DNA from 2 places in the Vreelandella venusta genome. Region 1 is predicted to be linked to the other one. Evidence: predicted binding sites of a transcription regulator. Region 1 holds the regulator's gene; the other holds the start of a gene.
The links. The regulator sigma-54, encoded in region 1, starts transcription at its own class of promoters, with help from an activator protein. The targets are predictions, from matches to a motif close to TGGCACNNNNNTTGCTNT.
Positions count from the first base shown of each region.

Region 1 (15,062 bases):
TTGACCACCCAACTCTGCAACGCTTAGCGGCTCAGCCAATCGCCCGGACCATAACAGCCCTTCGCCAAGCTCACCATCAATGCACCCCTCGACCTTCCACCCCAGACGCTTGGCCAGCTCGGCATTATTGCCAAACGCGGCATGCGCATCTAATGGTAAATGGTAAGCCAGCAAGCTCATTTCGTTATCCAAGAGCGTTTTAATTCGCTTCTGTTTCATGCCGGTAATGGCCACCGGTTCGTTTTTCCAGAAATAACCATGGTGCACCAACACCATGTCCGCTCGCCAAGCGACTGCCTCCTCTAATAACGCCTGACATGCCGTCACGCCCGACACCACGCGCGCTACTGTGTCACGCCCCTCTACTTGAAGGCCGTTAACGGTAAAATCTTTGAATTGCGATGACCGCAATTGATGGTCGCATGCAGCTACTAGTTGGTCACGATGGATCACACTGACTCCTTAACCGATTAACAAGCTATCGTGAGGAACATCTCAATAAAGTGTTACGATGGGACTATTGTAAATATCGCTTCGCGTTATCGCGAACCTCGCGACCATTTAGACTATCACCCGCTGAGGAAATTTCGCATGCACCGCTCTGTGCTGCCCTATATATGGCCAATTATCACCGGGCTATTGCTCGCCGCCTTGGTGCTACTTGCTTTCCCAGAGTATTTGCCTAATCCTTTTCGGCAAACGCCACCCGCAACGGTCGAGCCTCCTCCTTCGCTAGTACCCACTAGCGGAGAGTCAGCAGCAAATCGACCTGCCCCTGAGATTCGCCAAGCAGAACCGCTCAACCGCAATCAAGGGCCTGCAAGTTACTCCAATGCCGTTAATCAAGCGGCGCCAGCCGTCGTCAACATCTATTCATCACGTATTGTTGAACGCGACCAGCATCCGCTGATGTCTGATCCTTTTTTCCAGCAGTTCTTCAGCGGCGACGATGCAACCACTCACCAGCGAATGCTGTCGAGCCTTGGTTCAGGCGTTATCGTCAGCCATGACGGCTACGTGCTAACCAATCACCATGTCATTAATGGCGCCGATCAAATACAGGTGGCACTCCGCGATGGCCGGGAAACACTGGCTGAGGTAATTGGCACTGATCCAGAAAGCGACCTTGCAGTTTTACGCATTGCCCTTGATGACTTGCCGGTAATTGAGCTTGCTGACTCAGAGCAGGTGGCGGTGGGCGATGTAGCACTCGCTATTGGCAATCCCTTCGGCGTTGGACAAACCGTTACCATGGGCATTATCAGCGCGACGGGGCGCAGCCACTTAGGTTTAAATGCTTATGAAGACTTCATTCAAACAGACGCAGCGATAAATCCAGGCAATTCAGGGGGGGCGCTAGTCAACCCTGACGGCGCTTTAGTGGGTATTAATACGGCCATTTTCTCACGATCGGGAGGATCACAAGGAATTGGGTTTGCGATTCCAGCCAACCTTGCCCATAGCATCTTGAATGAACTGGTTACCCGCGGTCGCGTTATACGCGGCTGGCTAGGCATAGAAGCACAAGCCCTCTCCCGCGAGCTGGCCGCATCATTTGGATTAAGAACCCCTCAAGGCGTGATTGTGGCTGGCGTTGTGAAGGACGGGCCAGCCGCTAAAGCAGGCTTACAGCCCGGCGATGTTTTGCTGTCTATTGACGGTCAAGTGATTTTAGATGCTCGGGTAACAATGAGCGCGATTGCCTCCATTCCCCCCGGCACAAAACTACCGCTGACGATCGTACGAAGCGGTGAACGCATGGATATGACACTGGAGGTCGGTGAACGGCCGGTACCCATTAATGCTACGTCAGGCGAGCATCAGAGCGACTCGTAAGTCGCTCTGATGGCTATCGACGCTTGTTTAGACGGCGCTTTTTCAAGCGGCGTTTTTTCAAACAAGACTCAATCTTTAATACGATACTCCGCCGAACGCGCATGGGCCGTCAGCGACTCACCCCGGGCAAGCACAGAGGCTATTTTACCAAGCTCAGACGCACCGTCAGGCGAGCAGTGAATAATGGAGGAGCGCTTTTGGAAATCATAAACCCCCAGCGGCGATGAAAAACGAGCGGTTCCAGACGTGGGCAGCACATGGTTCGGCCCTGCACAATAATCACCCAGAGCTTCCGACGTATGCCGCCCCATAAAGATTGCTCCAGCGTGACGCACGTCATCGAGCCAGTCGCCAGGCGTCTCAACAGAAAGCTCCAGATGCTCCGGTGCGATACGATTGATCAACTCAATGGCTTCCGCCTGATCTTGGCAGAGAATCAATGCACCACGACGTTGCAGTGAAGCACGGGCAATATCTTCCCGCTCAAGCGTCGGCAATAATCGCTCAATTGAAGCCTCAACGGCATCCAGGTGATCAGCCTTCCAACTAACAAAAATCGCTTGGGCATCCTCATCGTGTTCAGCCTGAGAGAATAAGTCCATTGCCAACCAATCCGGGTCTGTTTGGCCGTCAGACACCACCATGATTTCAGAGGGGCCGGCAATCATATCAATACCAACTTGACCAAATACCGCGCGTTTAGCAGTCGCTACGTAGATATTTCCAGGCCCTACGATTTTGTCTACCCGCGGAATGCTTTCCGTACCATAGGCAAGCGCCGCGATTGCCTGGGCGCCGCCAATCGTGAACACATAGTCGACGCCCGCCAAATGCGCAGCTGCCAGCACAAGATCATTCAGCACACCGTCCGGAGTCGGCACAACCATCACAATCTCACGCACACCAGCCACATGGGCAGGGATAGCATTCATTAACACCGATGAAGGATAAGCGGCTTTACCACCCGGCACATAAATACCTGCGCGGTCCAGCGGGGTGACCTTTTGGCCAAGCACTGTTCCATCAGCCTCTTCGTATTGCCACGAGCTTGGCTTTTGGCGCTCATGATAACGCTTAATACGCTCAGCGGCGGCCGACAGCGCATTACGCTGCTCAGTAGGCAGGCCGTCAAAGGCCTTTTTCAGTTGCTCAGGAGATAGGCATAGCTGCTCCATACTCTCGACAGATAGGCGATCAAAGCGATTGGTCGCCTCAACCACCGCGCTGTCACCTCGCCGCTTAACATCTGCCAATATCTCTTCAACACGAGCCTGCACTGCCTTATCAGACACCCCTTCCCAATCCAGCAGCGCGTCTAAATGCTGATGGAATGCCCCATCAACAGTCGAGAGACGGGCAATGGTGGCTGTGGACTTATCGCTCATGGTAAACCTCGTGTCATTCAATAGGCTGAGTCTGGCGCTTTTTAACCGCACTTTCCAGGCGGGCTAATAGTGGCTTGATACGGTCATGCTTCATGGTCATAGCTGCTTTATTAACCACTAAGCGGGTACTGATGTGGGCAATAAGTTCACGAGGCTCCATGCCATTGGCGCGTAGCGTATTGCCGGTATCCACGATATCAACAATTTCATCGGCCAAATTCATCAGAGGAGCAAGCTCCATCGCCCCATAGAGCTTGATCACTTCGGCTTGAATACCCTGCTCTGCGTAGTAACGCCTCGCCACGTTTACAAACTTAGTAGCTACACGACGACGCGCTTCAGCAGGCAACTGACCTGTCACACCAGCCGTCATCAGCTTGCAACGAGCGATATCCAGGTCTAGGGGTTCGTATAGCCCTTCAGCACCATGCTCAAGCAGAACATCTTTACCCGCAATACCCACATCCGCGGCACCCAGCTGTACATAGGTCGGCACATCGGTTGCCCGTATAATTACTAATTTCACATCTGGCAAATTAGTATCAAACAACAGCTTACGACTTTTACCCAAATCTTCTACTGGGGTAATTCCCGCATCCGCCAACAGCGGCAGCGTCTCTTCCAGAATACGCCCTTTTGAAAGGGCTAAAATAAGTTGCTTACTCATTGTTTAGGCCAATGGTTAATAACATGGCTTAGCCAGGAATACGGCGAATGCGCGCACCCAGCAGCTGTAGTTTTTCCTCAATGCACTCATAACCACGATCGATGTGATAAATACGATCTACAAGCGTTTCGCCTTCAGCCATCATTGCCGCGATTACCAGTGATGCTGACGCACGAAGGTCGGTAGCCATTACCGGCGCACCCGAAAGCTTTTCTACGCCTTCAATCAGTGCCGTATTTCCTTCAAGGGCAATATTCGCCCCCATCCGGTTTAGCTCTTGCACGTGCATAAAACGGTTTTCAAAGATGGTTTCCACCACCCGGGAATTCCCCTCAGCGACAGCATTCATCGCCACAAACTGGGCCTGCATATCGGTAGGGAATGCAGGATAAGGTGCCGTGCGAATATTCACCGCTTTTGGGCGCTTACCGTGCATATCCAAAGCGATCCAATCATCGCCACTGGTAATCTCAGCGCCCGCTTCTTCAAGCTTCGCAAGCACTGCTTCTAAAATATCGGCACGGGTGCGCTTCACTTTCACGCGGCCGCCTGTCATGGCAGCAGCCACCAGGAAAGTACCCGTTTCAATGCGATCTGGCATGACATCGTGCTCGCAGCCGTGCAGCGTCGCAACGCCCTCAATCACGATAGTGTCAGTACCATGCCCGCGAATATCAGCCCCCATCTTGATCAAACACTCGGCGAGATCGACAATTTCCGGCTCGCGCGCAGCATTTTCAAGAATAGTGGTGCCCTCTGCGAGCGTGGCCGCCATCAGCAGATTTTCAGTACCCGTTACCGTCACTGTATCAAAGAAGATAGTCGCCCCTTTCAAGCGACCATCAACTCGAGCACGAATGTAACCCGCTTCTACGCGGATCTCTGCGCCCATCGCCTCAAGACCACGGATATGCAAGTCCACAGGACGCGAACCAATGGCACACCCTCCTGGCAGAGAAACATCTGCCTTACCGAAATGTGCTAGCAACGGACCTAACACTAGAATGGAGGCGCGCATCTTCTTGACTAGCTCGTAGGGGGCATGACACTGCGTTACCTGAGAGCCGTCAAGCTGAATACTGAGTTTCTCTCCCATCACCGGCTCAACGCCCATGCGCCCTAGCAACTCTAGCGTCGTAGTGATGTCCTGCAAATGAGGCAAATTACCAATAATGACCGGGCCATCTGCCAAAAGGCTGGCACACAAAATTGGCAACGCCGCATTTTTAGCGCCACTCACCCACACTTCGCCATCTACCGACCCATTGCCGGTAATGATTAATTTGTCCATAGAGAAGCCGCTACTATGCGTTCTCCGGTGCAGTTTGCCACTGCGCCGGAGTAAACGTTTTAATACTAATGGCGTGCAGAGCGCCGGATGCAATTTCATCACTTAGCGCCGCATAAACCAGCTGCTGACGCTTTACGGCAGAAAGACCTTCAAAAGCTTCGCCAACCGCGATCACCTGAAAATTGCAGCCTTCACCCTGAATATGAAAATCACATCCATCGATGCGGGACTCAAGCAGTGCTTTTACCTCATGGGGTTGCATAGGACAGGGAACTCCTTTGGGTCATTGAAATAGGTAGGGACGTTGAATTAGTGAGGAATAAAGAAACATGATAAAGAAAAGCGGCACGCTTGGCGATGCCAGACGAGCACTCACGCTTCAGCGTTGGGCGAACCTATTAGCGCATCAAGCTCAGCGAGCGACGTTAAACGCTCCAGCGGAGTAGACAAGGCAATCGACGTAACGACAATGCCTAGCGAGTGACAGGCCCGCAGCCATTCAAACAGCACGCTAATCGCCGCACTACTCGCCTTCGTAACCCCTGAAAAATCGAGAACGACATCAGCTAACCGAGAACTTTCAAGCCATTTAACGCCTGCAGCGGCCAGTTCGGCCGCTGCATTGACATTGAGATCACCCTGAACCACCAACGCGCAAGGCTGCGCAATCAGCGAAACATGGGGCATAGATAACAGCGTCGTCACGCGTTGCCCCCTTGCTCTAGCTCGTCGACACCAATTTCGGGTGACCAGCTACGAATAACGGCATCGTAGTCTCGATTATTTTCGCGCATCGACTGATCAAACTGATTGCGGAAGGTCAGTCCTAAATTGATGCCATTAACAATGACATTGACTACTTTCCACTCACCATTTGAAAGTCGCAGGCTATAGCTAACCGGGTAAACCTGACCATTAGTAGCCACCACTTCCATATCAACACTGGCTTGATCTTCATAGCGCTGACCGCGCTGGTCGGTTAACACTCTCAACTCATCATAATCAAAGGTTACGAGACCACGCGTGTAGGTGTCGATCAGGGTTTGACGAAAGACATCGGCGAAGCGGCTACGCTGTTCTGGCGTTGCATTGCGAAAGTAGCTGCCCATCACGCTAGCGCCAATATAGCGAAAATCCGCCACATCATTCAGGCTATCGTTGACTAACGCTTTAAGCTCATCAAGATTATTGGCGTAATAATCCTCTCTACCCTTAATCTGCTCCATGAAGCCATTAACGTTGTCACGAACCAACGCTTCTGGTGATTGCGACTGGGCCTGAGCAGCAAAAGGCAGCAGAAAAACCGCTAGCAACAACAAAAAGAGCCAACGACGGACCAACATTACGCTATTTTCTTTCATCAAAGTCACCTCATAACAACTGACAGCACTCACGGTGCCTAGTTAGTAACCATATTGGATACAAATTGCTGGATAAGTTCTTCGAGCACTAAGGCAGACTGGGTATCTCGAATAACACCCCCCTCTTCCAGTACGTCAGGAGCGCCGCCAACACTCAAGCCAATATACTGCTCACCGAGCAGCCCAGCCGTCAAAATAGCGGCGGTAGTATCTTGCGAAAGCTGGCCTTTAAGGTCGCTATCGAGGCTTAGCACCACCCGCGCATCATACCACTCGGTATCAAGTTCAATGCTCTCTACCCGCCCTACAGTGACACCGGCCATAGTGACCCGCGCACGTGGCTTCAGACTACCAATATTGGAAAAGCTAGCCTCAAGACGAAACGTGTCAGAAGATGTTGAAAACGTCATGCCACTTACGCGCAAGCCTAAAAAAATAAGCCCCAGAATGCCCGCAAGCATAAACAGGCCAACGCCAAACTCCATGGTTTTACTGCGCTTCATGTTATTGCTCCACCCATTAAAGGCCGCCAAACATCACGGCGGTCAATACAAAATCCAGCCCCAAAACAGCAAGCGATGAATACACCACCGTGCGTGTTGTCGCACGTGAAATACCTTCAGAGGTAGGCACCAAGTCATACCCTTGGAACACCGCAATCCAGGTAACGACCACTGCAAACACAAGGCTCTTGATGATTCCATTACCAATATCATCAATAAACGAAACGCTAGCCTGCATATTGCTCCAGTAAGAACCTTCAAATACTCCCAGCCATTCCACACCAACCAGATAGCCCCCCCAAATCCCCACCACGCTAAAGCCAACGGTCAGAATGGGAAGCGCAATAAAACCTGCCCACAGCCGTGGAGCCACAACCCGACGCAGTGGATCAACGCCAATCATTTCCATACTTGTTAACTGCTCAGTCGCCTTCATAAGGCCAATTTCCGCCGTTAACGCAGAGCCCGCGCGCCCGGCAAACAATAACGCAGCGACCACCGGCGCCAGCTCTCGGAGAAGTGAAAGAGCAACCATCTGACCGAGCGCCTGCTCTGCCCCAAAATCAACCAAAATGGTGAACCCCTGCAGCGCAAGCACCATGCCTATAAACAGCCCTGACACCAGCACAATAGCCAGAGACAGCACACCGACAAAGTGTACTTGGCGTAGCCACAGCGACCACCCTTCCCGAGAAGGCAGCCCTACTGCTGACTGGGCAAGAAAAACACCTGCACGCCCTAGCGACTCTATGGCATCACAGCCTTTTTGCCCCAGCCGAGCAACATGCGAAATAGCATGCTTAATGTTTGATTGCATTTAACGCACCTTCCCTGCAGAGGCTTGGCCTAGAATATCGCGATAAAGTGTCTCAGCGGGATAGTGAAACGGCACCGGCCCGTCTGGCTCACCATGGATAAACTGGCTCACCCGGGGATCTTGGTTTGTATCTAAGGTGCTTGGCGTGCCAGAGGCGACTACCTGCCCATCAGAAATAAGGTATAGATAATCCGCAATGCTGAGAGTCTCTTTGATATCGTGCGAAACGATCACTGACGTAAGCGACAGCGCCTGATTCAGCCGTTTAATTAGCTGTACAAGCACTCCCATAGAAATGGGGTCTTGTCCGACAAAAGGCTCATCATAAAGGATTAACTCTGGGTCAAGCGCTACCGCCCGAGCCAGCGCCACACGCCTGGCCATCCCCCCCGAAAGCTCAGCAGGCGACAAGTGCCTAGCCCCGCGCAAACCCACTGCCTGCAGCTTAAGAAGCACTAGATCGCGTATCATCGGATCAGGCAAGTCAGTATGCACCCGAAGCGGAAACGCTACGTTTTCAAATACATCAAGGTCCGAAAACAGGGCACCGCTCTGAAACAACATACCCATGCGCTTACGCAACGTAAACAGGGCCTTGCGCGACAAGCGATGGACATCTTGACCGTCGATTAGCACTCGCCCTCGGTCAGGCGTTAATTGCCCACCAATGAGCTTTAAAAGTGTCGTCTTGCCGGTACCGCTTGGCCCCATGATGGCCGTTACCTGGCCACGCGAAATCGTCATATTGATTCCACGAAAAATATCATGATCACCCCGCGAGAAGTACAAATCTTCAATTTCGATGAAGGGAGCATCGGTCATGGGCTGGCTGGCCTTGATGGTCGTCTTGCCGCAACAGCATTAATGTATGCTGGCTACGCATGAGTTAGTTAAAAACAAATAATTCAAAAAAACGGCTAGTTTAAAAGCACAGGCAGTTTAAAAAACACTGTTTTCGAAATATTATCGAACATCGTAACTGAACGCTACTCACAGTAACAGATACGCTCACTGCTACTGCAGTAAGGAGTAGGGTACGCGCCTTACCTACAAACCGCGCCAAGATGTTATTCTTAGCGACCTACTTTTGACCGCTTATGAAAAGAGATGTCCTCATGCGCCAGCCACTATCGACACCTAGCCCACTGCGTGAAAGTGCGCTGCGCACACTGCAAATTGAGCAGGCCGCTATCGGTGGGCTTCAGGCAAAGCTTGATGAGAGCTTTGACCACGCCTGTGAACTTATCCTTGCCTGCCAGGGCCGCGTAGTAGTGACCGGCATGGGTAAGTCCGGGCATATTGCGGGCAAGCTGGCTGCAACATTGGCAAGCACCGGCACACCTGCTTTTTTTGTACACCCCGGTGAAGCCAGCCATGGCGATCTCGGCATGATCACCCGCGCAGATGTTGTGCTGGCCCTCTCGAACTCTGGCGAAACCGCAGAGGTCACCGCCCTGCTTCCGCTATTGAAACGCTTAGGAACCCCGCTTGTCAGCATGACGGGGCGCCCAGGATCCACATTAGCTAAGCACGCCGATGCTCACCTTAACAGCGGTGTTGAGCGCGAAGCCTGCCCTCTCGACTTAGCGCCGACTAGCTCAACCACAGCGGCTCTCGCCTTGGGTGATGCCTTAGCCGTGGCATTATTAGAAGCGCGCGGCTTCACCGCGGAAGATTTTGCCCTTTCACACCCGGGTGGAAGCCTCGGCAAACGCCTGCTTTTGCGTGTCAAGGATTTAATGCACAACGGCTCGCGCCTCCCCCAAGTAGCATTAGGTAGCCCGCTACGGGACGCCCTGTTGGAAATCACTCGCCAAGGATTGGGCTTTACCTGCGTCGTCGATAGCGAAGGACGCCTTGCTGGCGTTTATACCGACGGTGACTTACGCCGAACGCTGGATCAGTTTCATGACCTACGTGACGTCCTCGTTGATGATGTTATGACACGCCCTGGAAAACGTATCGGCCCCGAGGTGTTAGCGGCTGAAGCGGTACGCATCATGGAAGACAGTCGAATCACCGCACTGGCGGTCGTGGATGATCAACAGCGCCCCATTGGCGCCCTGCATATGCATGACTTACTTGCCAGCGGTGTCATTTAATCGCTCTTTTTCAACATTAATAATACGGAGGCTTCATGGCCTTACCTGACGCTCTACAAGACCGCATTCGCCGTGTAAAATTGCTTGCCATTGACGTTGACGGCGTACTTACCGATGGCCGCCTCTATTTCCAAGCCGACGGTATCGAAATCAAAGCATTCCATACTCAAGATGGCCACGGCCTCAAACTTTTGAAGCGCGTCGGAATCCATGTTGCCTTAATTACTGGGCGTGACTCTCCGATGGTTAGTCAACGCGCTGCGTCGCTGGGCATTACCCATGTTTATCAAGGATGTGAAGATAAACTCACTACGTTACGCGCGCTTTGCCAACGCCTAGATATCACGCTTGAGCAGGTTGCTTATTGTGGTGACGATCTACCAGACCTTGCTCCTATTAAACGCTCTGGCGTAGGCATTACCGTGCCTAATGCTCCTGATTACATGCATACCCATGCCGACTGGATCACCGACCGGCTTGGTGGCCACGGTGCCGTACGTGAAATCTGCGACACCTTATTGATGTCTCAAGGCCATTGGGATGCTGTTTTAGATACGTACCTACACGGCCAATCGTAATGCGCTTTTGGGCTAAAAAACGCGTTTGGATAACCACCATGGTATTTGCCCTAGGTGGTGTGCTGGCGTGGCTAGACCCGCGCGGCCCTCAAGACCAATTAATCGATCCTGAGGCTCGCGCTCAAGAGCCCGGCCATGTACTGGAAAATGCAGAAATCACTCTGTTTGGTGACACCGGTGCCATCCAACAGTCGCTGGCGACGCCACGCTTAGTCCATACCCCTCAAACAGCGATGACAGAGGTTACCTCTCCCAGGGCGACACTGTTCGATAGAGAGGAGCGTCAATGGCTAGCGACGGCCCAGAGCGGCACTCTAAATACTGACACGCAAGCACTCACGCTAGCTGGCTCAGCCCAATTACTTGCACCTGATGAGGGCTGGCAGTTGAATACAGAGTTATTACATTACAATGGCATCACCCGCCATGCTTGGAGCGATGCCGAAACCATACTTCAGCAGCCGCCTCAACGCATTAGCGCTTCACGTATGGATGTATGGCTGGATGATAGCCAGATCCGCTTAACCAATAACGTGCGCGGCGTTCACCCGCCTGCCACTCGTTCTCAGTAGGAGTCGCGATGAACGCTCTTATTCGCACGGCACTCTTCGTCATTACACTACCTATTTCTGCGGCAGCGCTACCGGTCATGGCACAAAGCCAAGCCCCTGTAGAAGTAGAGGCTGATCGTTTAGATCTAGATCAACGCGCAGGCACTGCAGTCTATTCGGGCAACGTCGATATTCGTCAGGGCAATATGCAGCTACGCGGAGATCGCGTTGAGATTCAGCGCAACGATGCTGGCGAGCTATCGCGCGCCGTTGCAACCGGTGGACGAGCCTATATACGCAACCAGCTCGAAGACCAAGCCAGCCCAATGGAAGGCTGGGCAAAGCGCATCATTTATCATGTTGCCGAGCGTCGGGTAGAGCTAATCGACCAAGCGGAGCTGACCCAGCAAGCTGACCGCTTCGAAGGTGGGCGCTTAGAGTATTTTATCGACCAAGGTGTAGTTCAGGCGCGTTCTGATGTTAGCGGCAGTGAACCACAACGTATCCGCATGACTCTTCAGCCGGAACAATAGGAGTGACCAGTGGCGACAAAACATGCAGGGTCTGCACCTCACACAGCCTTAGAATCAGCATCAGAAACAGCGCCGATAAAAACACTTTATGCCCACCACTTAGCCAAAAGCTATAAACGCCGCCGTGTAGTTAAGGATATTAACCTAGAGATATCTCAAGGCAGCGTGGTAGGACTGCTAGGCCCCAATGGCGCGGGCAAAACGACATCCTTCTATATGATTGTCGGTTTGGTAAAGTCTGATGCTGGAAAGGTAGGCATCGACGGGCTTGATTTGACCCACGCCCCCATGCACGAACGTGCACTGGCAGGTATTGGGTACTTGCCCCAGGAAGCCTCTATTTTTCGCAAACTGACCGTCGCCGATAACATAATGGCAATTCTGGAGACTCGCAAAGAACTCGATCGCAGCGCTCGGGAGCAGCGCCTTGAGTCGCTACTGGAAGATTTTCACATCACTCACATTCGTGACAACTTCGGCATGAGTCTTTCAGGCGGAGAGCGTAGACGTGTTGAAATTGCACGCTCCCTCGCGACAGAGCCTGCCTTTATTCTGCTTGATGAGCCGTTTGCCGGCGTTGATCCGATCTCAGTAGGCGATATTAAAACGATCATTCGAGCACTCAAAAAACGCCATATCGGCGTACTGATCACCGACCATAACGTCAGAGAAACACTAGATATTTGCGATATTGCCTACATTGTAGGTGACGGCCATATCATCGCCAGCGGCCCCCCTCAGGAAATTCTCAACAACCAACGGGTAAGAGACGTTTATTTGGGGGCTGATTTCCGCCTGTAAACAGCCACCTGCAGAAAAAATAGTATGGGTGGCATACTTATTGCACTTGCACCAAGCCATAACTCGCACTAGGGTGGAGCTTTCTGATTAACGAGTGGTTCTCAGATGGTCATGAAAGCTTCTCTTCAATTGCGTATCGGTACACAGCTGACCATGACACCTCAGCTGCAGCAGGCCATAGCCCTGTTACAGCTATCAACGCTGGACCTCCGTCAAGAAATTCAGCAAGCGCTTGATGCCAACCCCATGCTTGAGCAGGAAGACGAGTTCGGCGAGCAGGCCGTTAGCGAGCCCCAGGAAGCTGAGTGGTCCGAAAGCATTCCTAACGAGCTCTCTACTGACAGTGACTGGTCAGACACTTATCAAGACCTGGGTAGCCATGGTGCCAGTGGCGAGGGGCCAGACTTTGAGCGTCAAGCCGCTGGTCAAAGTTTACATGGCCACTTACTTTGGCAACTCGCCATGACAGATTTTTCACCACGCGACCATGCCATTGCTGAAAGCCTCATCGATGCACTGGATGCCAACGGCTACCTCACACAGCCGCTCAATGACATTCGCGAAGGACTTAAAGCCCAAGGGCATGAAGGCCTTAGCCAGCGTGAAGTTGAAACAACCCTGCTGCGTCTTCAACAGTTTGAACCCACCGGTGTATTTGCTCGCGACCTGCGAGAATGCTTAATGCTGCAGCTCGCCTCACTCCCCGAAGATACACCGCTGTTGATGCCTGCCAAGCGGCTAGTGCGTCAATTTCTTGAAGCGCTCGGTAAAGATGATGCGCGCCTGCTAAAGCGACGGTTAAGTCTGGATGATGAGCAGCTTGATGACGTCATTCGTTTGATCCGCAGCCTTGATCCCCGCCCTGGGAGTGCCTTTGGCGACACAGATGACAGCTACGTAACGCCAGATTTAGTCGTCCGCCATGACCACGAAGGATGGCACCTGGAGCTAAACCCAGAGGCGCTGCCGCGCTTGCGCATTCAACCTGACTACGCAAGCCTCATCAAACGGGCTGACAAGAGTCAAGATAACCAATTTTTAAAAGAGCATCTTCAGGAAGCTCGCTGGCTCATCAAGAGCCTTTCAAGCCGAAATGATACGCTGCTGCGGGTGGGTCGAGAAATCATCGCTCGCCAGATAGGCTTTCTGGAACACGGTGAAGAAGCCATGAAACCGCTGATCTTAGCCGATATCGCAGATGCCGTGGAAATGCATGAATCTACTATTTCCAGGGTCACCACCCAGAAATATATTCATACTCCGCGTGGCGTGTTCGAGCTCAAATACTTCTTCTCAAGCCAAGTAAGTGGCCAGGATGGCGGCGACAATCACTCCAGCACTGCCATCCGAGCGCGAATCAAAAAACTGGTACAAGATGAGCCGCCCGGAAAACCCCTCTCAGACAGCCGCCTCGTGGCGCTATTGGAAGAGGGTGGCATTCAAGTAGCAAGGCGAACGGTGGCCAAATATCGTGAATCAATGGGTATTCCCTCTTCAAGCGAGCGCCGCCGTTTACGCTAATAAAACAGTGCTAACGAGACAAAGTCCGTCTAGGGGCTTTGCAATAGCGCAAAAAGGGTTACAATCGAAGAACAGTCCGATGGATAAGGAGCACGTCAATGCAAGTAAATATCACTGGTCATCACGTAGATCTGACTGACGCCTTGCGTGACTATGTAAATGAGAAGCTGGAACGCGTTGAGCGCCATTATGACAACATCACCACCGTACAAGTAACCTTATCTGTTGAGAAGGAGCGTCAACAGGCTGCCTGCACCCTGCATGCTGCCGGAGCCGATCTACACGCAGAAGCATTAGACAATGATATGTACGCTGCAATTGATGCACTAGCGGACAAAATTGACCGTCAACTCGTTAAACACAAGGAAAAAGCACAAGCTCGCGCCCAAGGCGCCGGCGTGCGTTAACTCAATGACGTTGGAAACCATTCTTCCCCCGGAGCGCGTGCTGTATGACGTCCCCGGGGGTAGCAAAAAAAGGGTGCTGGAATTTTTCAGCACCTTTATTGCGCAAAATACGCCAAGCCTAGATAGCCAAGAAGTCTTCAGCCGCCTGATAGGTCGTGAGCGCTTGGGCAGCACTGGAATAGGCAACGGCGTTGCTATTCCTCACGCTCGTAGCCCTCACTGTAGCTCACCTATTGCTGGTTTCTTAAAGCTAGCTGAGCCCGTAGACTTCGATGCTATTGATGGCGACCCCGTCGACCTTGTTTTCGTACTTTTAGTACCCGAAGAAGCGGACGACACGCACTTAGCCTTACTAGGGCAAGTGGCGTCCATTATGAACAGCGTTGACACACGTCAGCAGCTTCGTAGAGCGGCTAGCCAACGTGAGCTATTGGACCTTATAACAGCAAAAATTCGTGAACAACCTGTTAGCTAAACGGTCCACCGTTAGACACTGCCTACAAGTTCAACATTTACCTTCATTTTTATTGGCATGCCAAGAGACACTCTATGCAACTGGTGATCATTAGCGGCCGTTCTGGGTCCGGTAAATCTATCGCCTTACAAGCGTTAGAAGATCTTGGCTATTGTGCCATCGATAACCTGCCGGCCATGCTACTCAGCTCTCTGGTGGATGAGCTTCGTGAGCAAGGGGCACGTCCCCAACTAG
Region 1 is NZ_CP065135.1:2,612,222-2,627,283, forward strand. Features, by position in the region: gene IR195_RS12615 (Nif3-like dinuclear metal center hexameric protein) at 1-453, opposite strand, end outside; gene IR195_RS12620 (Do family serine endopeptidase) at 592-1,836, shown strand; gene hisD (histidinol dehydrogenase) at 1,905-3,221, opposite strand; gene hisG (ATP phosphoribosyltransferase) at 3,235-3,888, opposite strand; gene murA (UDP-N-acetylglucosamine 1-carboxyvinyltransferase) at 3,917-5,179, opposite strand; gene IR195_RS12640 (BolA family protein) at 5,193-5,441, opposite strand; gene IR195_RS12645 (STAS domain-containing protein) at 5,552-5,884, opposite strand; gene IR195_RS12650 (MlaC/ttg2D family ABC transporter substrate-binding protein) at 5,881-6,540, opposite strand; gene mlaD (outer membrane lipid asymmetry maintenance protein MlaD) at 6,579-7,043, opposite strand; gene mlaE (lipid asymmetry maintenance ABC transporter permease subunit MlaE) at 7,060-7,860, opposite strand; gene IR195_RS12665 (ABC transporter ATP-binding protein) at 7,861-8,682, opposite strand; gene IR195_RS12670 (KpsF/GutQ family sugar-phosphate isomerase) at 8,976-9,962, shown strand; gene IR195_RS12675 (KdsC family phosphatase) at 9,998-10,540, shown strand; gene lptC (LPS export ABC transporter periplasmic protein LptC) at 10,540-11,112, shown strand; gene lptA (lipopolysaccharide transport periplasmic protein LptA) at 11,121-11,624, shown strand; gene lptB (LPS export ABC transporter ATP-binding protein) at 11,700-12,425, shown strand; gene IR195_RS12695 (RNA polymerase factor sigma-54) at 12,531-13,946, shown strand; gene hpf (ribosome hibernation-promoting factor, HPF/YfiA family) at 14,045-14,353, shown strand; gene ptsN (PTS IIA-like nitrogen regulatory protein PtsN) at 14,358-14,828, shown strand; gene rapZ (RNase adapter RapZ) at 14,903-15,062, shown strand, end outside.

Region 2 (15,062 bases), 1.6 Mb from region 1:
CTCGCGCTGAATGCGCTGGCCTTCCGCTTCGGCAATAGCATTTAGGCGGGCATCCAACGCGCTTTCCATAAGCTCACTGGTGTGGTCATCCACGGTTTGTTGGGTGTGAGAGGCGGCTACCAGGTTATACACCACTAGGGCGGCCACAATGGCTAACAGGCAAGGGCCTGCTAATGCCACGACAAAAGAGCGTAACGAGCGAAAATGCATAGTGTAATCCCTAGGCGATGTGGAGACGTTGGCTGTTAGGTGCTTGGTAGGGCACTTGCAAAGCAGGCGAAGCAGTATGGGACAGTTTAAAACTGCTGATAGTCCCCGCGAGATGCTCCGCTTGTTCTTTCAGCTGTTCGGCGGCGGTGGTGGACTCTTCAACCATGGCAGCGTTTTCTTGGGTCATACGGTCCAGCTCGGCAACGGCAATATTGACTTGATTAATGCCGTCGCTCTGCTCGCTAGTGGCTGCGTTAATTTCCTTCAATACATCGGTAACACGGGTGATATGGGCAACAATATCCTGCATCGTTGCCCCCGCATTTTGTACCAGAGAGGTGCCATTGTTGACTTTGCTTTGTGAGTCTTCGATAAGCTTTTGAATATCGTTGGCAGCTTCGCTGCTGCGGCCCGCCAGTTTGCGGACCTCGTCGGCCACTACCGCAAAGCCACGGCCATGCTCGCCTGCGCGGGCCGCTTCTACTGAGGCGTTGAGTGCCAGCAGATTGGTCTGGAAGGCAATGCTGTTCATCAGCGTGACAATCTCACCAATTTTATTAGAGGCTTGAGAAATGTCTTCCATTGTTGTGACGACATTGGCCACCACTTGGCCGCCTTCCTTCGCAACGTCTGATGCTACATGGGAGAGCTGGTTGGCTTGTTGGGCGGATGCGGCAGTGTGTTGAACGGTGCTAGTGATTTCCTCGATTGACGCAGATGTTTGCTGCAGGCTTGCGGCAGCGTTATCGGTACGGCGTGATAAATCCTGACCACCCATGGCAATTTCGTTGGCCGCGTGATGAACCGCTTCACTGCTCGTGCGAACATCAACCAATACGGCTTCCATTTTGCCGACAAAACGGTTGAACGCGCTGGCAATTTGGGTCACTTCATCGTTGCCTTCTTCTGGCAAACGTAGGGTTAAGTCGCCATCTCCCGAGGCAATGTTATCCATCGCGTTGCGCACGCCAAGCAGTCTACGCAGCATCAATGAAAGCAGGATTCCAAATATAACGGCGGTGATGGCCGCGACAATCAGCAAAGTGATAATCGAGGTAGTCGCAATGGCACGCAGGCCAGCGGTGGCTTCGTGCTCATCAAGCGCTACGACTAACTGCCAACCACTGCTGCCGCCCACTGTGCTGCCCATCAGCAGCTTGCCACTGTTTTGCAGTTCAAGCGCCTGAGGCTCTTCGGCCTGGATAATCTTAGCTAAGCTGTCGTTGGTTAGATCGCGGCTCAACACTGAGGACGGCTCAAGCGTTAACGCGGCGTCGGGATGCGCGACGAGCGTGCCATCTTGTGTTGCCAAGAAACCAAAGCTTGAAGGTGTCGGGGCGATACTGTCCACGATATCAATGACATCCTCAATGGTGATGTCTGCGCCAATGACCGCAGCAAGCTGCCCGTTACGGTAGAAGGGGCGTGCAAAGGTAACGATTAATCCCCCTGTTTGGGCATCGACATAAGGCGTTGTGATAATGGTGTCTTTGGCGTTGGCAGCGTCTTGATACCAGGGGCGTTGGCGAGGGTCATAATCACTAGGTGGCTGCCAGTTATCAGAAAAAATAGCATCGGACGTAGAGGGATAAGCTAGATAGGCAGTCATGAAGCTCCCAGAATCCGCCAACTGACGCAATGCGGCAAGCGGGTCGCTGCTGCTAACCGCATCGTCCATGCTGGCCAGCATGGTATAGCGAGCGTTAAACCACTCATTAATCGCCTGGGTGTTACCGTTAACGACGGCACTGAGATTGCGACTTACTTGTTGATTATTATGATGCTTGACGGTGGTGTAGCTGGCTATGCCATTAATGATGAGGGCTACAATAATGGCCGTGAGGGCGGCTAGTAAGATGCGGGCTCGTAGGGAGGAAAACATGGTCGCTCTCTAAATCGTCAGGGGTCTGACGACTATCGGCAAGAACGACCACTTCTTTAGTAGAAAAGCGTGCTTAATAGCGCAACATGAGTGACGTAGAGAGCATTAGCGTAGGTCGCTAACGGCGTTTTGAATATCGGCCAGGGAGGCTTTACTCAAATCTTTTGAAAGCGTGTGAATAACCAACTTGTGGGTGGTGTTATCAAGCTTCTCTCGCAGTAGCCCAAGAAATTTCGGCGGCGCGACCATAATAAGCTTTTCCATGCTGTTATCGACGCGTGCGTCATATAAGCGCTTGGCAACTTCTTTGGCAAACAGCTCATTTTCATGCTGCGAGGCGGCACCCTCCTCTCCTGACGAGCGCGATGAGGTTGACGTAGATTCATGAACATCGGCACCGCGGCGGTCGGTGATTAAATCACCTTCGTGCAGCCTGCCTGCTGCGTGTACAAGGCTCTCATGCTCAGTGAGATTCAACGCATCACGGGTGAAAATACGTGCGCGGGCGGCGTCAGCTACCACGATATAGGTGGTCATCGTCGTACGTCCTCCTTGTCGTTAGTTACTCTCTAACCATGGCAAGCATTTGCCGTTTGGTCAAACACTTGCGTAGCGTTAGAGCATCTCTGGGAGCGTTAAAGTACGGTGTTAAATTTAAAGCACTGTGTGGTGTTTAAAGTACCCTGCTGCGTAACAGACTCGTAATGGCTTCGCCAATCAGTACTAAGATGATAATCGCGATCAAAATAGTAGCGACTGTCGGCCAAGCAAAGGTGTCGATAGCGCCTTGCAGAATCACGCCTATGCCACCTGCGCCAACGAGCCCCAGCACCGTGGATTCCCGGATGTTGATATCCCAGCGCAGAATCACAATGGCAAAAAAGGCTGGCATCACCTGGGGCACAATGGCGTAGGCGACCACTTTTGCTTTTGAAGCGCCGGTGGCTTCCATCGCCTCTACCGGCCGGCGGTCAATTTCTTCAATGGCTTCACCCATTAATTTGCCAATAAAACCGACTGAGCGAAACACAATCGCCAGAATCCCTGCTAATACGCCGGGGCCAAAAATAGCCACGAATAACAGCGCCCATATAATCGTATTAACCGAGCGGCTGGAGACCAGAATAAAGCGCCCCAGCCATAGGCAGGCACGATTGGGGGTGGTGTTCTGGGCGGCGATATAGGCGACCGGCAAGGCGAGAAAAATAGTCAGAAATGTGGCTAATGTCGCGATATGCACGGTTTCCAGTAGCGCGTTCAGAATGTTGCTTAACCCGGCAGTGCTGGGTGGCCACATGCGCCCAGCCAAATTAGACATTTGATTGGGCGCATCCCAAACCCAGGGCCAGAAAATATCAATATCGCGAACCGCCCAGAACACCAGCATCAGTGTGCCTAGCAGTACAGCGTAGCGGATTAAGCGTTCTTTACGGTCGTAGCGATGCCAAACACGGTCGGCAAGTTGCTGAGCGTGATCTACCATATTTTTTTCCTCACCCAGCCGCTGATGCCTTCACTCAGTAAAATAACCGCAATAATGACCAGTAGAATCGCAAAGGCGAAGTCGTAATCATAGCGGCCAAAGGCATTCATTAATGTGCCACCAATACCGCCTGCACCGACGATGCCGACTACCGCAGAGGCGCGTAGGTTGCTATCAAGCTGGTACATCGATAGGCCGACCTGGCGGGGCAATATTTGTGGAAAGACGGCGTAATAAAGCGTGGCAATGTAGCCTGCTCCTGCCGCGCGCATGGCTTCTACCTGCCCCCAGTCAATCTCTTCGATCTCTTCTGCTAGCAGCTTTCCAACAAAACCGATGGAGTAGAGCGTCAGCGTTAAAATACCTGCCAGCGGTCCAAAGCCAACGGCCGCCACGAATAAAATAGCCACGATAACGGGGTGAAAGCTGCGCGAGATAATAATGACCGCGCGGCCAATCACGTAAATGGGCATCGGGGCAATGTTACGAGCGGCCATCACCGCAAAAGGAATCGATAAAAAAACGCCTAGCAATGTGGCGAGAATGGCAATTTGGAAGCTCTCTTTAAAGCCTGTCAGGAGTAGCTCGTAACGTTCCAGACTGGGGGGAAAGCCGCCGCTAAAGATACGCGCTGCCCGTGGTAAGCCTTCTGAAATGCGCGCCCAGTTAAACGGCAAAGAGCCGAAAGCCCACACCAGATAAATCGCAGCGACAATGAAAATGCCGTAGCGGATGATGGGGTTGGCAATGAATGGCGGTTTTTTCCAGGTGCGTGGGGGAGACGGGGCGTCAGACGGCGTCATGTCGTGGCTCCTCAGCATGGTCACCGGGCTGCTCAGTAGTAGCGTCATCAGGCGCTTCAATACCACCATAAATGGCATCAAGAGCGTCTTTGTTGAAGTCTGCAGGCACTCCATCAAAAATCATTTTGCCGTGGCGTAAGCCGACAATGCGCTCAGTGTAGGTTTTTGCCTGCGCAACGTTATGAATATTGATCAACACCGGTAGCGAAAGCTCACTGGCAAGGCTCTGCAGCAGTATCATTATTTGCTCGGACGTGCGCGGGTCGAGTGATGCCGTTGGTTCGTCGGCCAGCAACAGGTCGGGCTCTTGCATCAATGCCCGCACCACCCCGACACGCTGGCGCTCACCGCCAGAAAGCTCATCGGCACGTTTATTGGCGTAATGAGCAATCCCAACGCGCTCCATAAGGGTAAATGCGCGCTCTATATCGGCTTGAGGGTAGCGACGCGAGATTGCTTGATAGAGATTAACGTAGCCAAGCCGCCCGGCCAGTACGTTCTCCATAACGGTGAGGCGATCAAGTAAGTTAAACCCCTGGAAAACCATGCCAATTTTGCGCCGGGCACGGCGTAACTCAGCGCCTTTCACATTCACCAGTTCGGTGCCGTTGAGTTTGATAGAGCCCGATGTAGGTTCTACTAAGCGATTGATGCAGCGAAGCATGGTGCTTTTACCGGCACCGGATGCGCCGACAATCGAAACAACGCTGTTGCCCTCTACTTTAAGGTCGAGTCCTTTCAGCACTGCCTCGTTGTGGCCATAACGCTTGACCAGATTGGTAATTTCCAGCATGTAATTGTTTCCATCGAAAGGCGAATAATCGCGCCGCCGGAGGCGGCGCAATCGCTATTACTCTAGGTTTTCTCGTGTATAGCTCACGTCATTAGCTGCCTGGATGGTACGAATCACTTGCCAGTTATCTTGGTAATTAATCGGAATAAACTTTTCGACGCCTTCAAACTCTTCGCCAAGCTCGGTGCCGACGAAATCGAAGGTAAAGAAGGCTTCCTCGATTTTTTCTACAAGATCCGGGTGTAGGTTATGGGCGTAGTTATAGGAGGTCGTGGGGAATCGATCAGATTCGTAGATCAGACGTACATCCTCCTCATCGTAAAGGCCGCGTGCTGCCATACGTTCGACCACTTCAGAAGCCACCGGCGCGGCATCGTAGTCTCGTGCGACGACGCCCAGCATCGATTGGTCATGGCTGCCCGAGTAAACGATTTCGTAATCCTCTTCGGGGGTGATGCCAAGCTCTGGCAGTAAGGCACGCGGCGCTAGATTGCCGGAGTTGGATGTAGGTGAGGTGTGGGCAACACGCTTGCCCTTGAGGTCTTCCAGGCTTTCAATGTCTGAATCTGCGTGGGTAAAGAGCTGCAGGGTGTAGCCGAACTGACCATCATCAGACCCCATCAGTGCGAAGGGCACCGCGCCTGCCAAGTTAACGGCAAAAGGCGTCGGGCCGGTCGAGAAGCCAGCAATGTGTAAGCGCCCGCTGCGCATGGCTTCGACTTGTGCGGCGTTAGATTGAACAGCAAAGAAACGCACATCGCGTTCGGTGACCTCGGATAGATGATCAATAAAGGGCTGCCAGATATCCGAATAAATGGCCGGGTCTTCTACCGGGGTATAAGCAAAAATAAGCGTGTCTGGGTTCGCCCATTCAGACTCGTCACTTGGCCGATCAGCCACCATGTCGCCGTTTTCATCGCAGTACATTGGGTCCAGGTCGCCACGCTCGCACTCTGCTAAAGCATGGGTAGAGAGGAGTGCGAAGGGGAGCAGTGATGCAGCCGCTAGCATGGCAAGCGGGCGCTTGCAGAAACGTGATGTTTCCATAGTTAGCCTCTTATGTGCGTTATTTTTGTGTTGTGCTATCCACTATCGAATTCAGCGCTTCTTTTACTGCGCGTACGTTTCGCAAGTGGACATTTGTAGCGCTAGATGTTTATTTTTCGAAAACGATCTCTTTCAATCTAGGGTTTATTACGAAGATATGTCAAACACTTTCACAGCCGCCTTCTACCATTGGCGAAATCGCTATCTGTTGATGCGCCATGGCCATAGCCAAGCGAACGAACAAGGCCTCATTATTAGTTCGCCTGGGCGTGGTCTTTGCGACTTCGGCTTGTCGCCTCTGGGCGAAGAGCAGCTCTCAACAGTCGTTGCACAATGGTGTTGGCCGACGCCCACCAAGGTGCTGCACTCAGACTTTTTGCGGACAACACAAACCGCTGATCGAGTCGCTGCAGCGTTTGGCTTAACGCTGGAAAAAGAGGAGCGCCTTCGTGAGCGTTACTTCGGTGAACTCGATGGCCAATCGGATAAGCATTACCCTGACGTCTGGGCGTTAGATGCCCAAGATGCTGACCATCAACAGCGTCAGGTGGAGGCGGTTAGTCACGTCGCCAAGCGGATGTGTGCAGTGATTGAGGAGCTAGAGCGCCGCTGTGAAGGCGAGACGGTACTGGTGGTGAGCCATGGCGATCCACTACAGATACTGCTCACAGCTCTCGCCAATAAACCACTCATGCAACATCGCGAGCAACCTGCCCTGCAGCCTGCCAGTATCACTCCGCTGGGCAGTTAGTCAGTTTCTGGTGCGGTTGGCAGTGGTTATGGGAGAGCGGGCAATGAATCGGCATCGTTGCAGATAACAATGGGCCTTCGCTGAGGCCCATTGCTTTATTAACTACTTTACCAATTGCGTTACTTAGTGCCCCAGAATCTGGCTTAAGAATAGCTGGGTACGTTCTGACTGCGGGTTATTGAAGAACGGCTCAGGCGCGTTTTCTTCGATGATTTGCCCTTGGTCCATAAAAATCACCCGGTCGGCGACGGTTTTGGCAAAGCCCATTTCGTGGGTCACACACAGCATGGTCATGCCTTCATTGGCAAGCTCGACCATGACGTCTAGCACTTCCTTGATCATTTCTGGGTCAAGGGCCGACGTTGGTTCGTCGAAGAGCATGACGTCAGGGTGCATGCACAGTGAGCGGGCAATGGCGACCCGCTGCTGCTGGCCGCCGGAAAGCTGACCCGGGTACTTAAGCGCCTGTTCGGCAATACGCACCCGTTCCAAGTACTGCATGGCCATTTCTTCCGCCTCGCGGCGTGGCTTTTTTTGCACCCACATGGGCGCGATACAGCAGTTTTCCAGCACGGTTAAGTGAGGAAAGAGGTTGAAGTGCTGGAATACCATGCCCACGCTACGGCGAATTTGCTCGATACGCTTAACGTCTTGGGTAAGCGGTACGCCGCCTACCACGATATCGCCTTGCTGATGCTCTTCCAGGTGGTTAATACAGCGAATCAAGGTTGATTTGCCCGAGCCTGAAGGCCCGCAAATAACGATACGCTCGCCGCGTTTTACTTCCAGGTCGATATCGCGCAGCACGTGGAAATCACCGTACCATTTATTAACGCCGCGCATTTCAACCATCAGATCCGAAGTCGGGGTGCCAGAGATGTCGGTAGCTGCTTGAGTCATGTCTTTATCCTGCTAAAAAATCGTTAATAAAAGCGGCGTTAGCGCTTATGACCGGTGTGTAGCTTGCGCTCTAAATACTGGCTATAGCGCGACATGCTGAAACAGAAGACCCAGAACATGAAGGCGGCAAAGACATAGCCTTCCAGCGAGAAGCCCAGCCAGCGTGAGTCGGCTAGTGCCGCTTGCACGATCCCCAATAGGTCAAATAGCCCGATGATCATGACCAGGGTGGTGTCTTTAAACAGCGAAATGAAGGTATTGACGATGCCAGGAATCATCATTTTCAGCGCCTGGGGAAGCACTATCAGCCCCATGCGCTTCCAGTAGGTCATACCGAGCGCAGCAGCAGCTTCTTCCTGGCCCTTTGGAATGGCTTGCAGGCCACCACGAATAACCTCGGCCATGTAGGCGCTTTGGAATAGCGTTAGGCCGATCAGTGCCCGCACTAAACGGTCTACATTCATCTCAGAAGGTAGAAAAAGCGGCAGCATTACCGAGGCCATGAATAGCACCGTAATCAGCGGTACCCCACGCCAGAACTCGATAAAGACGACGCAGAAGCTTTTCACGATGGGCATGTTGGAGCGTCGCCCCAACGCCAGCACAATACCGATAGGCAGTGCGCCCACCATACCGACGGTCGCCAGCAGCAGGGTTAGCAGCAAGCCACCCCAGCGATGTGTAGGCACGCGAGGCATGTCAAAGTAGCCGCCGTGCAGCAGCACATAGGCAACGATGGGGAAGCCGATAAGAGCGAATATCGCCACCCAACGTTTGAGGGGCAGGCGTGGAATGGCGAGCCAGGCTATCAGCGTAAAGAAACCAGCAAAGACGATGTTGGCTCGCCAGATTTCCTCACGGGGATACAGACCGTAGATAAATTGGGTTAAGCGTGCATTAATGAAGACCCAGCAAGCCCCTTCCCGAGAACAGTCATCTCGTGTGGTACCGATCCAATCGGCATTCAAAAACGCCCACTGAACGGTGGGAACGACAAGCAAATAGAGTATGTAAAGCCCGATAAGAGTAAGGAGGGTATTGATCGGACCATTGAACAGATTGGCACGCAGCCAAGCAACTGCCCCAACAGAGCTACTGGGAGCTGGCCGCCCTTTAATGATTATTTGATTATGGATCATGGAAATATCCTCACCGTCGGCCTAGCGTTCAACCAGTGCCACTCGGGCGTTGAACCAGTTCATAAACATGGACACCAGCAGGCTGATGGTTAGGTAGACCGCCATGGTCATCGCAATAACCTCAATGGCTTGGCCGGTCTGGTTCAGCGTGGTACCTGCAAATACCGAGACAAGGTCGGGATAACCGATGGCGGTTGCCAGCGACGAGTTCTTAATCAAGTTCAAGTACTGGCTGGTTAGCGGTGGAATAATGACGCGCAGTGCCTGAGGAATAACCACCAGACGAAGTACCAAGTTGCGTGGCAGGCTTAGCGCCTGGGCGGCTTCTGTTTGCCCGTGCGAAATTGCCTGAATACCAGAGCGGACAATTTCGGCAATAAAGGAGGCGGTATAAATCGAAAGTGCCAGCCAAAGTGCGAGGAACTCAGGGATCACCGTAATACCGCCACGGAAATTAAAGCCGCGTAGTTCCGGCATTTCCCAGGTAACCGGCACGCCAGTAGCAACGAGCACTAATAGCGGTAAGCCAAAAATCAGCACAAATGATATCCAGTAAGCCGGCAGGCGTTTACCGGTGGCTTCGTGGCGACGCTTGTTCCATATCACCAGGGCAATACTGGCAACAATGGCGATAAGGAAGGTAAGCGGGATCAAGCCAAAGCCAGACTCAAACAGCGGTTGGGGTAAATACAGTCCGCGTACGTTGAGAAAGATGACTTCACCAAATGCCAGGCTATCTCTGGCGCTTGGCATCGTGCGTAATACCGCAAAGTACCAGAAGAATATTTGCAGTAGCAGCGGGATATTGCGGAAAGTTTCGATATAGGCAGTGGCTAAGCGCGCTAGCAGCCAGTTAGGCGACAGGCGGGCGATGCCCACAATAAAGCCAATGATGGTCGCGGCCAATACCCCTAGGCCACCCACCAGCAACGTATTCAGTAAGCCGACCAAGAAGGTGCGGCCATAAGTGCTTTGAGATGAGTAGTCGATCAGACTCTGCACAATCCCAAAACCTGCGGTGTTGCCCAAGAAACCAAACCCAGTGGTGATACCACGTGCGGATAAGTTGTCTTGGACATTACCGACAATGTAGAACAAAAAGGCTGCCACAGCGGCGACGAGGAGTAGCTGGAAAATAAGCGCACGTTTGGCGCGATCTCGCCAAAACGGCGGCTTGTGGCCAGCGGGACGAGTGTTAGGACTTACGGACATGGAAGGCGTCTCCGCGATACGGACGGTCAATCAAATGGCCCGCCGATGCCCTTGGAAGCATGGAGCGGCGGGCCGGGGTCAAACGAGACGCTTAGCGAATCGGCGGTGCGTACTGGAAGCCACCTTGGTTCCAGAGGGCGTTAACACCACGTTCAATTTCAAGTGGAGAGCCCATGCCGACGTTGCGCTCAAAGCTTTCGCCGTAGTTACCGACTTGGCTGAGGATGTTGTAGGCCCAATCGGCTTCTAAGCCCATGCCTTCACCATAGTTGCCATCTTGGCCAAGTAGGCGGGCAACATCAGGATTCTCAGAGTTGAGCATCTCTTCGGCATTTTCACTGGTGACGCCATACTCTTCGCCGTTAATCATGGCGAATAGCGACCACTTCACGATGTTAAACCATACATCGTCGCCTTGACGTACAACAGGGCCCAGAGGCTCTTTGGAAATAATGTCGGGTAGAATGACCGCGCTGTCCGGGTCATCTAGCTGAATACGCAGTGCCGCCAGCTGAGAGGTATCCGAGGTCAATACATCACAGCGCCCAGACTGGAAGCCGCCCACGGTTTGTTCAGAGGTATCAAATACAATGGGGTCGAACTGCATATCGTTGGCGCGGAAGTAGTCGGCTACGTTGAGTTCGGTCGTGGTGCCAGACTGAATACAAATAGCGGCACCATCCAATTCGCTGGCACCACTAAGCCCCAGATCGCGGTTAACTAGGAAGCCGATACCGTCGTAAAAGGTCACGCCAGTGAAGTTAAGGCCCAGGGTAGTGTCACGAGTGGTGGTCCAAGTGGTATTACGTGATAGTACATCGACTTCGCCAGACTGAAGGGCTGTAAAGCGCTCTACGGCGTTCAGGGAAATATAGTTCACCGCATCAGCATCACCGAGAACGGCGGCGGCAACGGCACGACATACATCAACGTCGAGTCCTTGCCAGTTACCTTCATCGTCCGGGGCAGAAAAACCTGGCAGGCCATCGCTGACGCCGCACTGAACAGCGCCGCGTTCCTTCGTGTCTGCTAACGTATCAGCCTGAGCAGTGGCGACACCGGCCAGCGTGATAGCACCCGCGGAGGCCAGCAGTACCAAGTGTTTCTTATTCATCATGGTCTTTCCCCTTACTCGATTTAATGTCGTTATGCATGCAGATGCATGACACTAAAAGCTAGCAAGGAAGGTGCCAGAAAGGATATGTCGTCAAATTCAGCGCTTTTCAACGCAAAATCCCTGCTGTATACGAAAGTATTGGTGCAAAAAGAAACATTAGCGACTAGTGATTGCTCTATTTTAATGCGTAGTCGCTAATGTGACTGCTAGCTTAAAAAAAGGTAGCTCAGCGTTATGAATTAACGAGCTTAAAGGATGGACAAGATTAACGAATAGGCGGTGCGTATTGAATGCCACCATCTTTCCACAAGGCGTTTAAGCCTCTGGCAATCTTGAAGTCGGAGTCGGCACCAACGTTTCTATCAAAGATATCGGCATAGTTACCCACCTGCTTGATGATTTGGTACGCCCAGTCAGAATTGATACCCATTGGCTCGCCGAAGTCACCATCTTGGCCAAGCAAGCGCATGACATCAGGGTTTTCCGAATTAAGCTGTTCATCTACGTTAGCTTGTGTAATGCCCAGCTCTTCCGCATTTAGCATGGCAAACAGCGACCACTTCACAAGATTGAACCATTGGTCATCATTTTGACGAACGGCTGGGCCCAGCGGCTCTTTCGAGATAATTTCAGGGAGCACGACCGCCATGTCGGGATCAGCAAGCTGCATCCGCTGGGCATACAGCTGGGAAGCGTCAGAGCTTAAAACATCGCAGCGGCCCGCTTCAAAGCCGGCAATCGACTGCTCGGGCGCATCAAAAACGACAGCATCATAAGTCATACCGTTGATGCGGAAGTAATCAGAAAGATTGAGTTCGCTGGTGGTGCCAGACTGGGTGCAAACTGCTGCGCCATCAAGCTCTTTGGCGCTTTGCACGCCTAGATCGCTGGCCACCATAAAGGCTTGGCCATCGTAGTAACTCACGCCGGTAAAATTCATCCCCATTGTTGTGTCACGGCTTGAGGTCCAAGTTGTGGTGCGTGATAGCACATCGACTTCGCCAGACTGCAGCGCGGTAAAACGCTCTACTGAGTCGAGCGGCACGAAATCTACTTTTGTCGCGTCGCCAAGCGCCGCGGCGGCAATAGCACGGCACACATCAGTATCCAGGCCTCGGTATTGGTCGTCGTCATCTAATGACGAAAAGCCTGGCTGGGCAGCGTTAACGCCACAGCGCACGCTGTCGCGCTCCTGAACGGTTTCCAGCGTGCTGGCCATAGCCATCGCCGGTACTAAAACACCAATTCCTACTCCCAACCAACGAACGGTTTTCATTTGTTATTCCTTAACGTGAAAGGGCTAGTAAACGTAAGCATATAAAAAGCCGAGCAATGCTCGGCTTTTTGGCTATGCGCAGACGCACTGTTATGCGAAGGCTTTACGCATAAAAGGCGGCAGCGATAGTGCACCACGGTGAGCATCACTAGTGTAGTACTGTAGCGGCATTTGATGCTCAGCGGCAGCCTGTTCGCGGAAGCTTTCAACGCTGGTCGCTTTACCGGCCAACGTGACACTCCACCAGCCTGAAGGGTAAACCGGCTGGGGGAAGGGCAGTGTGGCCACGCTATCAAAGCCCGCCTCACGCATGTCGTTACGCAGTTCACGAATGATAGAGCCGCTGTGGTAAAGCGGTGATTCGCTCTGCTGCACCATCACGCCGCCGCTTTTAAGAATGCGGTGGCAGCGCTTCAAAAAGTCGGTTTTGAACAGGCCTTCTGCAGGGCCGACCGGGTCGGTAGAGTCGATGATCAGCACGTCGATGCTCTCGTCGGCTGCGTCGTCTACCCACTTCACACCATCCGCAAACAGCAGCTCGGCACGTGGGTCACCGTTAGCTTCTACCAGCGCGGGGAAGAAGCGCTCGGCGGCCTTTGTCACTTCCTCATCGATGTCAATTTGCGTGACTTTCTCAACGCCCGGATGACGCAGCACTTCCTTCAGCGTGCCGCAGTCGCCACCGCCAATAATCACTACCCGCTTGGGATCTTGATGAGTGAACAACGCCGGGTGGGCAATCATTTCGTGGTAGAGGAAGTTGTCGCGATCGGTCAGCATCACGCAGCCATCCAGCACCATCAGGTTGCCGTAGGTCTCGGTGGCGTACACTTCCAAGTGCTGGTAGGGGCTTTGCACATCCAGCAGCTTCTCAGTGACTTTCAGCGAGAAAGCGCTGCCGTGGCTATCAAATACTTCGGTAAACCACTGGTCGTCGCGTAAATCGCTCATTACTTTGCTCCTGGGCACGGGGCGTCTGTTTGGGTAGGAATGCTTTGATGATACTGCGGGCTTAAATCGTGCAGCGCCTCCATAAAGGCGGTGACGTGATCCGGATTAGTGAACTGGCTGATGCCATGGCCCAAGTTAAAGACGTGGCCAGGACCGTGCCCATAGCTTTCCAACACCCGTGCGACTTCCGCGCGGATGGCAGAAGGACGTGCGAACAACACATTGGGATCGAGGTTGCCTTGCAGCGCTACTTTATGGCCTACCCGTGCGCGGGCGTCGGAAAGTTCGGTGGACCAATCGATACCTAGCGCATCGGCTCCGGCACAGGCGATGTGCTCCAGCCATTGGCCGCCGTTCTTGGTAAACAGAATAACCGGCACATGGCGACCATCGTGCTCACGAATCAGGCCAGAGACAATTTGCTCCATGTAGCGCAGTGAAAATTCCAGGTAGGCGGGGGTTGAAAGTGCACCGCCCCAGGTATCAAAAATCTGTACTGCCTGAGCGCCGGCGCGAATCTGCGCGTTTAGGTAGTCGGTTACCGACTGCGCCAGGGTATCCAGCAATTGGTGCATGGTGTCTGGCGTATCGTAAAGCATGGTTTTCAGGTGGCGGAAATCTTTGCTAGAACCGCCTTCCACCATGTAGGTGGCTAGCGTCCAGGGGCTGCCCGAAAAGCCGATCAACGGCATGCGGCCGTTCAGCTCACGACGAATGGTCGATACGGCGCGCATCACATAATCGAGGTCGCGCTCGGCGTTGGGCACCGTTAACGCTGCAACCTCTTCTGGAGTGCGCACAGTTTTTCTGAATTTCGGGCCTTCACCGGTTTCGAAATAAAGCCCTAGCCCCATCGCATCTGGGATGGTGAGGATGTCGGAGAACAGAATGGCGGCATCTAGTGGGTAACGCTCAAGGGGCTGTAGCGTTACTTCACAAGCTAGGTCATGGTTGCGACACAGATCCATAAAACTGCCCGCATCGGCGCGACTGGCGCGATATTCTGGCAGGTATCGGCCTGCTTGGCGCATCATCCACACCGGAGTGCGGTCGACGGGCTGGCGAGCCAGCGCACGAAGAAAACGGTCGTTTTGCAAAGGTGTGGTGGTCATAAACACTTGCTCTTGAGAAGTTTGCCCGCATTGTAAGGGAGTCATTGTACTTGAAGATAACGGTACTTGAAGATAACTGTGTCTGAAGGCGGCAATTGTACTGAAAAACGTACTTAAAAACGCCTCTCCCTGTTGAGACCGTGAGGCTACCGCTGCTTCCTGGTAGAATGTTTTCTTATTTTTCCAACACCGGTGTGGTTAGCTGGTTTGGTTAATCGACGAGGTAACCTGTGACCATTCGCTTCATTGCCGCTTCCCGGCTGCCCACCCCTTGGGCCACATTCACCATGCACGGCTTCGAAGACGAAGCCACGGGTAAAGACCATATCGCCTTAACGCTAGGTGATGTGAGCGGCGGCGAGCCAGTACTGGGGCGCGTGCATTCT
Region 2 is NZ_CP065135.1:4,202,039-4,217,100, reverse strand. Features, by position in the region: gene IR195_RS19395 (methyl-accepting chemotaxis protein) at 1-210, opposite strand, end outside; gene IR195_RS19390 (methyl-accepting chemotaxis protein) at 221-2,092, opposite strand; gene IR195_RS19385 (host attachment protein) at 2,198-2,629, opposite strand; gene phnE (phosphonate ABC transporter, permease protein PhnE) at 2,766-3,575, opposite strand; gene phnE (phosphonate ABC transporter, permease protein PhnE) at 3,569-4,378, opposite strand; gene phnC (phosphonate ABC transporter ATP-binding protein) at 4,365-5,171, opposite strand; gene phnD (phosphate/phosphite/phosphonate ABC transporter substrate-binding protein) at 5,229-6,218, opposite strand; gene IR195_RS19360 (histidine phosphatase family protein) at 6,376-6,969, shown strand; gene IR195_RS19355 (amino acid ABC transporter ATP-binding protein) at 7,093-7,821, opposite strand; gene IR195_RS19350 (amino acid ABC transporter permease) at 7,908-9,008, opposite strand; gene IR195_RS19345 (amino acid ABC transporter permease) at 9,030-10,220, opposite strand; gene IR195_RS19340 (amino acid ABC transporter substrate-binding protein) at 10,312-11,337, opposite strand; gene IR195_RS19335 (amino acid ABC transporter substrate-binding protein) at 11,603-12,613, opposite strand; gene speE (polyamine aminopropyltransferase) at 12,704-13,564, opposite strand; gene hemE (uroporphyrinogen decarboxylase) at 13,564-14,676, opposite strand; gene ribA (GTP cyclohydrolase II) at 14,907-15,062, shown strand, end outside.
Region 2: IR195_RS19340 (amino acid ABC transporter substrate-binding protein) is a predicted target of sigma-54. The motif match lies at 11,396-11,413, and genes of this name have one in related genera.